DNA from 3 places in the Microvirgula aerodenitrificans DSM 15089 genome. Region 2 is predicted to be linked to each of the others. Evidence: predicted binding sites of a transcription regulator. Region 2 holds the regulator's gene; each other region holds the start of a gene.

Region 1 (4,248 bases), on a different contig from region 2:
AAAGGAACCCGCGGGTTCCCTTTTTGCTGGCCTTGCCGATCGCGAACGTCAGTCCTGTCGCGGGCTGTCGTCTGCCTTGTCCGCCGGGCTGATGTCGAGCTCGGCACGCGGTACCGGTTCGACCGCGGGCTTGCGGCGTCCCATGCGCAGCAGTGCCAGCACATAGCCGGACAGCGCATAGACGACAAAGAAGCCGAACAGCACCAGCGCCGGCGTCGAGGCCGTCAGCAGGATGACCACCAGCACCACCAGCATGGCGACGAACGGCACCTTGGCGCGCGGATTGATTTCCTTGAACGAGTAGAAGCGGACGTTGGTGACCATCGAGATGCCGGCAAAGGCGGTGAACACCAGCGCGATCCAGTCGATGCCGGGCACGTCGAGGCTGTACGCGTGCACGATCCACACCAGGCCGGCGACCAGCGCCGCGGCGGCCGGACTCGGCAGGCCGGTAAACCAGCGCTTGTCGGCCACGCCGATCATGGTATTGAAGCGTGCCAGGCGCAGTGCCGCGCCGGCGCAGTAGATGAAGGCGACCATCCAGCCGAGCTTGCCGAAATCGCGCAGCATCCATTCATAGGCAACCAGTGCCGGCGCGACGCCGAAACTGACCATGTCGGACAGTGAGTCGAACTCGGCGCCGAAAGCGCTCTGGCTGTGGGTCATGCGGGCGACGCGGCCATCCATGCCATCGAGGATCATGGCAATGAAAATGGCCACGGCGGCCAGCTCGAACTGGTTGTTCATGCCCTGCACGATGGCATAGAAGCCGGCAAACAGCGCGGCAAGCGTGAACAGGTTCGGCAGCAGGTATATCCCCTGGCGGCGCAGGGGCATTTTTGTCTGGGTATCTGGCATGTGTCTGATGGGGGCGCAGCCGCGGAAGGTCTCCGCGGCCGGAGGCGATGTTATTCCGCCAGCTCGGCGAGAATGGTGTGAGTGGCGCTCACTTTATCACCGATGGCAACCTTGACGGTAGCCGACAGCGGCAGGTACACGTCCACCCGGGAACCGAAGCGGATAAAGCCGTAGCGCTGGCCACGGGCCAGGCGGTCGCCCGGCTTCGCGTAGCAGAGGATGCGACGCGCCACCAGACCGGCGATCTGGATAAAGGTGACCTCGGTGCCGTTGTCCATCCGCACCGATACCGCGTTGCGCTCGTTTTCGGTCGAGGCCTTGGCCATCGACGCATTCAGGAAGCTGCCGGCATGGTAGTTGACCTGGGTCACCGTGCCATCGACCGGGCTGCGGTTCGAGTGCACGTTGAACACGTTCATGAACACGCTGACCTTGATCGCCGGCTGCTTCAGCTGCGGGTCCTCGGTGCGTTCGACCACCACGATCCGGCCGTCAGCCGGGCTCAGTACGGCGTTCTTCTGCGTCGGGATGGTTCGCGCCGGGTCGCGGAAGAACTGCACGACAAACAGCGCCAGCAGCCAGAACGGCAGCGACCAGGCACCTATCGCATAGCTCAGGACAATGGCCAGGGCAACGGAGCAGACAATGTAGGGCCAGCCTTCGCGGGCCAGGATCGGGTGCGGGTAGTGATTCATGGACTCGTTCAGTTCGTAACCAGCGGACGATTGTAAAGCAGCCGTTGCTGTGACAGGCAGCTTTTCTGATCTGCCGGCGGGCGGGCCGGATGAATGTGCTGGCGGATTCTCAAAATCGGACGGCATTTTCGCTGGTGGGGATGACGTTGTCCCAGCATGCCTGACGGAATGTTCATCGTTGTCTACCTCCATGCATATGACAACTCATGAACAAAGCATATCCCTGCCTGCCCGAGTCATTCCTCACGGCTAAGTCCTGTCTCGGATATGAAACAGTCATGGCGTTCTGCCAGCGGTGTGAAAATAAAAAGCCATTGAAATCAATGCGTTGATCGGTTGGCACGCATCCTGCCATATGAAGGGCAGAAAAGTCCGACACACCGGAGACCGCCATGAACACAACGTCCTACTTCCGCCCGATGCTGGTCAGCCTACTGGCTGCCCATGCCGGGCTGGCACTGGCGGACGGCGGCAATATCGTCATCCGGCGCGAACTGCCTGTCACCCCGTATTTCCAGCTGGCGAACACGCCGAAAAATCCGCAGACCACCACCGTGAACACCGACCGCTCGCCCGAGGTGCTGGGCAGCATGGGGATCGGCGAAGCGAACAGTGCGCTGCTGGGGGCCCGGCCCGGGGTTTACGGCACCCAGTCGGGTTCGACTGCCCAGGCCGTCACGGCGCCGATCGGCAGCAACCTGTCGACGATGGGCGGCAGCCAGGGCGGCGGTGCCAGCGGCGGAGCGTCGGGCAGCCTGGGCGGCAGCATTGCCAACACCGTGACCCGTTCACTCGGTATCCGCTGAGGACATGGCCATGAAGCGCACTCCCCTCTGCCTGGTCCTGCTGCTGCCGCTGGCGGCGACGGCGGCCGACATGGACACCCTGATTCAGGGCAGCGGCGGCCAGTCGGTCGGTCGTCAGGCGGTCAACCAGGCCGCCGGCCTGGGCAACCAGCAGGCGAACCAGACCGTGCTGTCGACGACGACGGCGGGGCTTGCACAAGCCGCCGCGCAAACCGGGCAGGCACAGCGGGTCACGGCCGGCGATCTGGCCGCGCTGGGCAAGAACAATTACAGCGCCAGCATCAGTGGCGGGAGCTTCCAGGGCGGGGTCGGCGTGCTGCAGGTCAATCAGGTCAGCGGGGGTTTCAACCAGACGCTCAACCAGTTTGCGCTGGCGACCGGACCGAATGCCAGTGCGACGACCACGGCCAGCCATGTCGGTGCGGTCGACGACAGCCGGCTGGCCGGTCTGACCTCCGCCGCGCCGGACAGTGGTGGCAGCGGGAACGAGGTGGCCGGCGGCAAGCGGCAGGCCACGATGGATGCGGCAAGTTTTCAGAATCTCAGTGGCGTGGTTCAGGTGAACCAGGTCGCGGGAAACGGCAATCAGGCAGGCAATGGCATCGCCCTGGCGGTACATGCGCCCTGATGGTCTGGCAGTGAGGCAGTGGCAGTAAGGAATTCACGGGGACGGGCAGTTCTCGACTCCATGATGCCGGCGCGGGCAAACGCGCATTCAATCAAGCAAGGAGAAACTCATCATGAAAACCCAGATCAAACTGGTTCTGCTGGCAGTGGCCGGCGCGTTCGCAGCCTCCTCGGCCCTGGCTGGTGGCGGTTACAACCCTCCGGGAGGCGGGGAAGACGGCGGCACCAAGTTCACCGACACCAAGAGCACCTCGTCGACGGTGAGCAATACCTCGACCGCCAGCAAGACCACGACCGGCAAGTTCGCCCAGGAATCCGACAAGAGCAATGTCGAAAAGGTCAGCACTGACATCAAGATCAACGGCGGCGGCACGCTGAACATCACGGCCAAGGCCGATGCGGCGACCAACACCCGTCAGGTCAGCTATCGCAATGATGGCGAGCTGGGTTCCAATGCGTCCGCCTCCGTCGACCACAGCGTGACCGGCAACCTCGGCAATGTCGGCCTGAACGTCGGCGCCGGTGATGGCAACCAGCAATCGAATGCGCTGGCCATTGCCGACCTGTCCTTCGTGACCGGTGGCGTCTCGGTGTCGTCGGACAGCTGCCGCGGTGGCGATTGCGGCAATGGCGGGACCAGCAGCAAGGGCGCGGCAGCCATTGCCAGCAGCCAGGCCGAGCAGGATGGCCAGCTGAACAACTGGTCGATCGGCCATGGCGACAAGCTGACGGCCGCGGTCTGGCACTCGGTCAACGGCAACACCGGCGTCGTGGGTGTGAACGTGGCGGCCGGTCAGGGCAACCAGCAAGGCAACAGCACGTCGATCGCCAATGCCAAGGGTGCCATCCTGGCTTCCGCGACCGCTTCGACCAGCCAGCAGCTTGACCACAACAAGTCCTTTACCGATCAGGCTTGCGATCTGACTGCAGCCGTCGGCAACTCGCTGATGAACAACACCGGCAACGTGGGTGTGAACATCGCTTCGGGCATCGGCAACCAGCAAGCCAACTCGCTGGTTATCGCAGCGGCTTCCGGCAAGTAAGGAAAGCGGCAGGGGAGGACGGGGCGCGGACTTTCGGGTTCGCGCCCATGTTGCAGCCGAATGGTGCGCAGGCAGCGTGACCGCAGTGGCCGCTGTTCCCGCGCAACGGAGAATGTCATGACACGCAAATGGATGCGGACGGGCGTGCTGGCGCTGCTGGTGTCGGGGCCTGCCCTGGCGGCCGCGCCGGACAGCGCGCCGATGCGGGTCGATGTCTCC
Region 2 (4,248 bases):
CTGCAGGCTGTTCGGGTGGATCAGGTTCAGGTGGCCGACCAGGGCCAGGGTTGGCCGCTGGTCGTCGGTGCCGATCAGGTTGTCGATGCCGGACGAGCCGGCGACCCAGTTCAGATTGAGTTTCTGCCGGTTGTCCTGATAAAGCTTCCTGACCGTGATGCTAGGCATGGCTGTCCTGCTGGGTGGTCAGAAGCTGGAACAGGGTCTGGGCATCCGGTGCGGCGGCCAGCGCTTCGCGCAGCTGGCGGCGGCTGAACATCTGTGCGAGTTCCGACAGTACCTGCAGATGCAGGTCGGTTGCCTGCTCGGGCACCAGCAGCACGAACAGCAGGCTGACCGGCTTGCCATCGGGCGAGTCGAACGGAATCGGGGATTTCAGGCGGATGAAGCAGCCGGCGACGTCCTTGAGCCCCTTGGCGCGACCGTGCGGGATGGCAACCCCGTGACCGAGTCCGGTGGAGCCGAGTTTTTCCCGGGCGAACAGGCTGTCGAAAACGGTGCTGCGGGCAATGCCGTAGGCGTTCTCGAACAGGATGCCGACATGCTCGAACACGCGTTTCTTGCTGCTGACGTCGAGATCGACGAGCAGGTGGTCGGTGCTGGGCAGGATCTTTGCGATCAGACTCATGGTCGTCAACGAGTACGAGTAATCAAAACGGGGCCATTCTAGCCGGTTACGGCGGGAGCGTCTGCCGCATTAGTGGGCACCCCGGCCGGTCTGCACCAGCAAAGGGCAGACCGGCAGCGGAATGCCTGTGCCGGCACCCCTCCGGGCGCGAGGGCCCGCAATCAAACGGGGGGACTGCCGTTTCCGGCAGTCCCCCCCTTTCAGTCAGGCCTGAGCCAGCGGCACGACGACCGCGGGCGCTTGCCCTTGTGAGTCTTCTTCAGGCTCAGGCTTCGGAGCCGGCGGACAGCTCCTGTGCCTTGTGCGCCTTGTCCGAGAAGTGATCCGTACTCTTCTCCTTGTGCTTCAGCACCTGTCTGTCCAGCTTGTCGGCAACCAGGTCAATGGCCGCATACATGTCGGCTGCGACTTCCTCGACGTGGATGTCCTTGCCCTTCAGGTGAACGTCGACCGTCACTTTCTGGTCGAGTTTCTCGACCGAGAGGGCGACGTTGACGGCAATGACGTTATCGACGTGGCGGGTGATGCGGTCGATTTTTTCCGACAGGTAGTCGCGCAGGCTCGGAGTGACTTCGAGATGGACGCCGGTGATGTTCAGGTTCATACCCTAACTCCTTCTGGTGGGCTGGCGTATCCATGTTGCTGGATACGCAGGGGGCGCGCCTTGACGCGCGTTAAATCGTTTTCCGCTGGTTTACCGGTGGTATCAGCAATGCCTCGCGATACTTGGCGACGGTGCGGCGGGCAACCTGGATGCCCTCGTCACCGAGCCGTTCGGCCAGCACGCTGTCCGACAGCGGTTTGTGCGGGTCTTCGTCGGCAATCAGCTTGCGCAACCGCGCCTTGATGGCGGTAGCCGAGCATTCGCCGCCGGAATCGGTGTCCAGCGCCGTGCCGAAGAAGTACTTGAGTTCGAACACGCCACGCGGACAGATCAGATACTTGCTGCTGGTCACGCGGGAGATGGTCGACTCGTGCAATCCCAATTCGTCGGCGACGTCGCGCAGCACCATGGGGCGCATTGCGACTTCACCCTGATCAAAGAACGCCTGCTGTCGCTCGACGATGACCTGCGACACTCTGAGTATAGTGTCGGCCCGCTGTTCGATGTTGCGGATCAGCCACTTGGCTTCCTGCAGCCGGCCGGACAATTGTCCGGCCTCGCCGCGGTGCCGGCTGAGCATCTGCGCGTACAGCTGATTTACTTTCAATTTGGGCTGAGTCGCAGGATTCAAGAGGGGCAGCCAGATTCCGTTGCGATCGCGACGGACCAGCACGTCGGCCATCACGTAGTGGGTGTCGCCGCTGCCGAAACCGGCGGCCGGACGCGGGTTCAGCGAGGCGATCAGCGCCTGGGCCTGCCGGATCGATTCGTCGTCGGCGCCGGTGGCGCGGCGCAGCCGGGTGAAGTCGCGGTTGGCGAGCAGCGGCAGGTGGTGGCGGACGATGTCCTGCGCCAGCGGCCTGGCCGGCGACTCGGGCCGGGCCGCCAGTTGCAGCAGCAGCGATTCGGTCAGATCGCGCGAGGCGACACCGGCCGGCTCGAACTGCTGGACCAGGGTCAGCGCCACGGTCAGCTCGTCGGGATCGATCTCCAGTTCCGCCGGCAGATGGACGGCAAGCTCTTCCAGCGGGCAGGGCAGGTAGCCGTCGTCGTCCAGTTCCTCGATGATGACCATCGCCATTGCCCGGTCGCGGACCGACAGCGGCAGCTCGGCCAGTTGCGCCAGCAGATGCTCGCGCAGCGTGGTGGCCCGGGTCAGGTTCTGGTGCGGGTCCCAGTCGTCGTCTTCGTCGCTGCCGTTGCGGCCGTAGCTGGACCAGTCGTTGACCAGGTTCAGGTCGGTGGCGCTGTCGTCGTTGCCGCCGGCCCCGTCCTGCTGCTGCGGTGGCTCACGCGGCTCGTCATGGCCGTTGATGGCAATCTCGCCGGCATCGCTGACTTCCGCGCCGTTTTCGTCACGGCCCTCGTCGCGCTCCAGCAGCGGATTGTCGGCGATGAACTGTTCCACTTCCTGTTGCAAGTCCAGCGTCGAGAGCTGCAGCAGCCGGATCGACTGTTGCAGTTGGGGCGTAAGGGTCAGTTGCTGACCCAGCTTGAGCTGGAGGCTTTGCTTCATGGCCGCTGTCTAGAGGTGGAAATGCTCGCCCAGGTAGACGCGGCGGACATTTTCGTCCTCGACCAGCGCCTGGGGCTTGCCGGCGGCAAGTACGCTGCCGGCATTGATAATGTAAGCCCGATCGCAGATGCGCAGGGTTTCGCGAACATTGTGATCGGTGATCAGTACGCCGATGCCGCGCTCCTTCAGGTAGGAGATGATCTTCTGGATATCGATGACGGCAATCGGGTCAACGCCGGCAAACGGTTCGTCCAGCAGGATGAAACGCGGGCGCATGGCCAGCGCGCGGGCGATTTCCACCCGGCGGCGCTCGCCGCCGGACAGCGACAGCGCCGGGTTGTCGCGCAGGTGGGCGATGTTCAGATCGTCGAGCAGCAGCTCCAGTTCTTCCTGGATCTTCGCCCCTTTCAGTCCGGTCAGCTCGAGCACGGCGAGAATGTTTTCCTCAACCGTGAGCTTGCGGAAGATCGAGGCTTCCTGCGGCAGATAGCCGATGCCGAGCCGGGCACGCTGGTGGATGGCCAGATGGCTGGCATCGATATCGTCGATATGGATGTCGCCGGCATCGGCCGGCACCAGGCCGACGATCATGTAGAAACTGGTTGTCTTGCCGGCACCATTCGGACCGAGCAGACCGACGACCTCACCGCTGTTGATTTCCAGCGAGACATCCTGGACCACCGTGCGCTTCTTGTAGCGCTTCTGCAGGTGGCGGACGCTGAGGCGACTGGTGGCTTGCGTCATTTATTGGCGCCTTCCTTCTTTTCACGCGGCTGGATCACCACGGTGACACGGCCCTTGCCGCCCTTCATTGCCTGGCCATGGGCATCGCTGCGGGTGCCGGTGGCCTGGAATTGCTGGGTCTTGCCGTCGTAGATGATCACATTGCCGGTGACGACGTCGCCACCGCGCTGAACTCTGCCGTTGTCATAGATTGTAACCAGTTGCTTGGCGTTGTCGTAGTCAATGCGCTGGCCCTTGCCGTTGATCCACTCGACCTTGCCGTCGCTGTCAGGGTCGAGGCGCTGGCGGAAGGTGGCCGGGTTGCCGATGGCGGTGCCGTACTGGTTGCCGGCCTTGTCCTGGTTCACCGTCAGTTTGGCGGCGGTCAGCTTCGATGTGCCCTGGGTCAGGATCACATTGCCTTCGTAGACGGTCACGCCCTTCTGCTGGTCGAGACTGGCCTGGTCGGCTTCGATATTGATCGGTTTGCTGCGGTCGGCCTTTTCGGCATGGGCGGCGAGGGCGCTGCAGACGATCAGGGCACCTGCGGCGAGGCGGAAGGAATTATTCGGATTTCGGCGGAGCATAAGTCATCCTGACGCGCGATTTGAGTTTGTATTGTTGGGTGGCATCGGCGTAGTGGAAACCCACCGAGTCAATGCGGTTGCCGCCTTCGACGTAGATTGCCGGCGCCAGGGTGTCGGCGGTGCGCTTGCGCGTATCGACGGTCAAGCGGGTGGTGTCCAGCGTGGCCGGCAGCGGATGCTGCGCCGAAGG
Region 3 (4,248 bases), on a different contig from region 2:
TGCCGTTCAAGGCCGCGGCGCATGAATGGCGCCCGGCGGTACGGTTTTCACTGGGCCAGCGTCAAGGGCACAGAACAAAATGAGAACCGTGATGCCGGGGGGCTATATGCCAGTGACGCCTACACTTTTGCCATCATCATGGATGCTTCGGGCAAGGGGAACGATGCGTCTTTGTTCAATGCCATCTGGCTGGACGCCTTGTTGAAACAGCTACCTGAGCACCCTCCTTCCGCTGACCGCGTCATCGGCATGATGCAGGAGGCCAGACAACCTCTTCGCCAGGCGAAGTTGTTCCAGGAAAGAGCGTGTTTTGCTGCATTGCTCATTCCTCATGACGATCATCCCTGCACCGCATTTGTTTGCGGAGATTGCCGGGTCGGGTCACAGGAAAAGGGGCAGCAAGAACAGTGGCAGACCCCTGTGCATACCCTTGAGGCCGCTCTTGCGCAGGCAGGCCGGTCACCGGATCGTCATCTTGTGACCCGAGTGCTCAAAGCTTGCCGGCTTGCCACTCCCGAGGTGATGGAGCTCAGTCAGACAGGGGGACAAGCCTGGGTTCTTTCCACGGATGGTTATTGGGACCTTCGCCGGACCAGGGAAAAGCGGCCTGCAGATGATTGCAGCTATTTGCGGTTAAGCCCGGGAGGGCCATCGCAGCAGCACGGTGACAACTTCCGTCGTGCCGGCCTGTATGCGCAGTGGTCGTCGGATTGACCACAAGCATGCCGTGATGTCATCCCGGGGGGCGGTGTCCTCATGGCCGGGACCGGGAAAACCCCGGGTTGCTCACGCAGGCCAATGAGTACTCAATGAATACTCAGCGCATCGTCACCCATTCCTCGGCGGCGGACGGGTGCAGTGCGATGGTGCGGTCGAGGTCGGCCTTGGTCGCGCCCATGCCGATCGATACCGCCAGCAACTGGATCATCTCCGCCCCGCCTTCGCCGAGCACATGGGCGCCGACCACCCGGTCGGTTTCGCCGTCGACCAGCAGCTTCATCAGCATCGGTTCGTTGCTGGCGGCAAATGCGGTTTTCATCGGCCGGAAGCGGGCGCGATACACCTTCAGTGCCGGGTAGCGTTCGCGGGCGGCTTCCTCGCTCGGGCCGACCGTGCCGATTTCCGGGGTCGAGAACACCGCCGTGGGTACCAGTGAGTGATCGACAGTCGCCGGTCGCTGACCGAACACGCTGTCGGCAAAGGCCTGGCCTTCGCGGATGGCGACCGGGGTCAGGTTGACGCGGTCGGTCACGTCGCCGACTGCGTGGATCGACGGCACATTGGTGCACGATTGCGCATCGACCCGGATCTCCCCGTTCTTTCCGGTGGCCACGCCGGCCGCATCCAGCCCGAGCTCGCCAGTGTACGGGCGGCGGCCGACGCACAGCATGACCACATCGGTCTCGACCGTGCTGCCGTCAGCCAGGGTGGCGCGCAGTCCGTCGGCGGTTTTCTCCAGCCGGGTCAGCGTGTTGTTCAGCAGCATGCGGATGCCGCGCTGGCGGTAGCTGTCCTCCAGCGTGGTGCGGATTTCCTCGTCAAAGCCGCGCAGCACGTGCGGGCCGCGATGCAGCAGTGCGGTGTTGACGCCAAGTCCGGCAAAGATGCCGGCGAATTCGATGGCGATATAGCCGCCGCCGACAATCAGGATGCGACGCGGCAACTGTTGCAGGTGGAACACCTCGTCCGAGGTGATGGCCAGTTCCTGGCCGGGGAAGGCCGGGCCGGCATGTGGCCGGCCACCGACGGCAATCAGGATATGGGCGGCGGTCAGGCGTTTGCCGCTGGTGCTCAGACGCACGGTGTGCGCATCTTCCAGTACGGCACGTTCGGCATGGATGGTGACGCCGGCCTGGTCGAGGTTGCGGCGGTACACGCTTTCCAGACGCGCGATCTCGGCATCCTTGTTCCGCAGCAGCGTCGGCCAGTCGAAGGCGGGCTTCGGCAGCTGCCAGCCATAGGCCGCGGCCTGTTCGAACTCGGCGGCAAAGCGGCTCGCATACACGAACAGTTTTTTCGGCACACAGCCGCGGTTGACGCAGGTGCCGCCGAAATTCGCTTCTTCGGCGATGGCGACGCGTGCGCCGTGCTGACTGGCGACGCGCGCCGCGCGTACCCCGCCGGAACCGGCGCCGATGACAAACAGGTCGAGATCGTATTGAGCCATGGGGCGAGAGTCTCCCGGTGAAGGCCGCGAGGGCCGGTAGGTGGGGCCGGCATGCCGGAACGAGACCGAACGATAGCAGACCGGGCCGTCTGCCGACGACCGGCGCTGCTGCATTTCCCGCATCGGGGCCATGCCGCTGTACGAATCCGGACAGTGCCACTGTCCGGATTCGTACAGAGATCGGCGCGCGGAACGGGGAAAGGCTTATATAACAGAAGGTTGGGTTTCTGGCACGCAAGCTGCTGAACAGTTATCAGAAACTTGCCGGAGCCCCTGATGACCATCCGCGCCATCGAACCGATCGTCGACATCGCCGTGCACCTGATCCGCAGCGACGATGAAGCACTGGACACCGCCCGTACCCTGGCCGCGCAATTCGCGCCGGGGGCTGCCGTGCGCGACCGCGAGCGGCGCCTGCCATGGGACGAACTGGCGGCCATGACCCGCGCCGGGCTGTGGGCGGTGACCGTGCCGCGCGAGCACGGCGGTGCCGGGGTATCGCGCCAGACCCTGACCGCGATCTTTCGCACCCTGGCGGCGGCCGATCCGTCGATTGCCCGCATCCTGCTCGCCCATGTCGACACGCTGGAACGGCTGCGGACGGCGGGCGGGGCGCAACAGCGCCTGCTGTACCGCGAATTGCTGCAGGGACGGCATTTCGCCTCCGCGCCGGCCGGCACTGTCGATGGCGAACCGGATTCCGGCGGCGCGCTGCGTCTGAACGGCGAGCTGCACCAGGTCGCCGGCGCCGGCTTTGCCGAGTGGCTGGCGGTGCCGGCCCGGGATGCCCGGCAGCGGACGTGGCTGGCGCTGGTGCCACATAACGCGCATGGCCTCGATATCGAGGATGAAGCGGTGCCGGTCGGGCTGCGCACCGTCGCTGGCGGCACGCTGCGGCTGACGCAGGTCACGGTCGCGGCGAAGTGGGTGTTCGACCTCGACGGGGCGGCCCGGTCGCCATCGCCGGTGGCGCTGTATGCCGCTGCCATCGACGCCGGCATGGCGGCGGCCGCACTGGATGGCACCCGGCGCCGGCCGGGGGCGCAGACCGATGCGCTGCTGGCGACGATCGGCGAACTGCAGGTGCGGCTGTCTGCGGCGCAGACACTGCTGCGCCACGCTGCCCGCGCGCTGGATGCCGGCAACGACGCCGATGTGGCGGTGCTCCAGGCCCGGGTGCTGTGCGGCGATATCGCGCTGCGTGCGGTCGATGCGCTGTTCGAGCTGGCCGGGCCGGTCCCGGCTGTCGATGGCGATGACCGCGATCGCTGCTGGCGCGATGCCCGGGCCCATGCACAGTACGCGCCATCCGCCGACAGTTGCCGCCAGCTTGGCGAACGGCTGCTGGACCTGCCGTCTGCCGCGCCTCTCCGCGCCCCTTTCTGACTGGAATCCTCATGACCGTTTCTCCCGTACCCCGCCGCCGCCGTCGACCGGCGCCATCGACTGATACGGCATCCCGCGCCGATGACGCGCAGGCGCTCGATGCGGCGCGACAACTGGCATTGCGGCTGCAGGGCGGTGTCCCCGACGCGCTGGCGCAGTTCCGGGCCAGCGGGCTGGGCGGCGTGGCCGTGCCGAAGGCGTATGGCGGCGGTGGTGTCGGCAGCGGCACCCTGGCGCAGCTGATCCGTCTGCTGGCGGCCGGGGACCCGGCGCTGGCCCGTATCGCGCACAGCCACTACGCGGTGCTCGAAGTGTTGCGCGCCACCGGCAGCGAGCCGCAGAAACAGGCGTTTTTCCGGCGGGCGCTGGACGGCGAACGCTTTGCCGCCGCACTGGCGGAAACCGGTGTCGACGAGGTTTGCCGGATCGAAACCCGCATTCACTGCGTCGACGGTCACTACCGCATCGACGGACGCAAGTGCGATGCCGGTGGCGCGGCGCAGGCCGACTGGGTGGCGCTGTCGGTCAGATCCGGCGATGGCAACCTGCTGCTGGCCTTTGTCCCGCGCGGCAGTGCCGGCCTGCGGGTCGAAGCGGATGGCGGCGTGGCGATCGACGAGGTCGAGGTCGGGCCACTGGCGGTGATTCCGTACCGGGTGGTGTTCGACACGCCGGGCCGGGTCGGACCGCTGGCC

Evidence for each region. The regulator sigma-54, encoded in region 2, starts transcription at its own class of promoters, with help from an activator protein. The targets are predictions, from matches to a motif close to CTGGCACGCTTCATGCTT.
Region 1: a site for sigma-54 is predicted at 1,890-1,907, ahead of Q352_RS0111395 (FapA family amyloid fibril periplasmic chaperone). Genes of this name have one in related genera too.
Region 3: a site for sigma-54 is predicted at 2,395-2,412, ahead of Q352_RS20855 (acyl-CoA dehydrogenase family protein). Genes of this name have one in related genera too.

What each region holds. Positions count from the first base shown of each region.
Region 1 covers NZ_JHVK01000012.1:62,465-66,712, reverse strand. Annotated here, with positions in the region: gene pssA (CDP-diacylglycerol--serine O-phosphatidyltransferase) at 49-837, opposite strand; gene Q352_RS0111400 (phosphatidylserine decarboxylase) at 909-1,553, opposite strand; gene Q352_RS0111395 (FapA family amyloid fibril periplasmic chaperone) at 1,946-2,359, shown strand; gene Q352_RS0111390 (FapB/FapC family functional amyloid domain-containing protein) at 2,370-2,987, shown strand; gene Q352_RS20785 (FapB/FapC family functional amyloid domain-containing protein) at 3,100-4,029, shown strand; gene Q352_RS0111380 (C39 family peptidase) at 4,147-4,248, shown strand, end outside.
Region 2 covers NZ_KK211072.1:31,998-36,245, forward strand. Annotated here, with positions in the region: gene hprK (HPr(Ser) kinase/phosphatase) at 1-168, opposite strand, end outside; gene ptsN (PTS IIA-like nitrogen regulatory protein PtsN) at 161-628, opposite strand; gene hpf (ribosome hibernation-promoting factor, HPF/YfiA family) at 894-1,232, opposite strand; gene Q352_RS0118185 (RNA polymerase factor sigma-54) at 1,303-2,748, opposite strand; gene lptB (LPS export ABC transporter ATP-binding protein) at 2,758-3,492, opposite strand; gene lptA (lipopolysaccharide transport periplasmic protein LptA) at 3,489-4,058, opposite strand; gene lptC (LPS export ABC transporter periplasmic protein LptC) at 4,036-4,248, opposite strand, start outside.
Region 3 covers NZ_JHVK01000013.1:34,104-38,351, reverse strand. Annotated here, with positions in the region: gene Q352_RS0111910 (hypothetical protein) at 1-25, shown strand, start outside; gene Q352_RS0111905 (hypothetical protein) at 22-714, shown strand; gene gor (glutathione-disulfide reductase) at 818-2,167, opposite strand; gene Q352_RS20855 (acyl-CoA dehydrogenase family protein) at 2,444-3,553, shown strand; gene Q352_RS20850 (acyl-CoA dehydrogenase family protein) at 3,565-4,248, shown strand, end outside.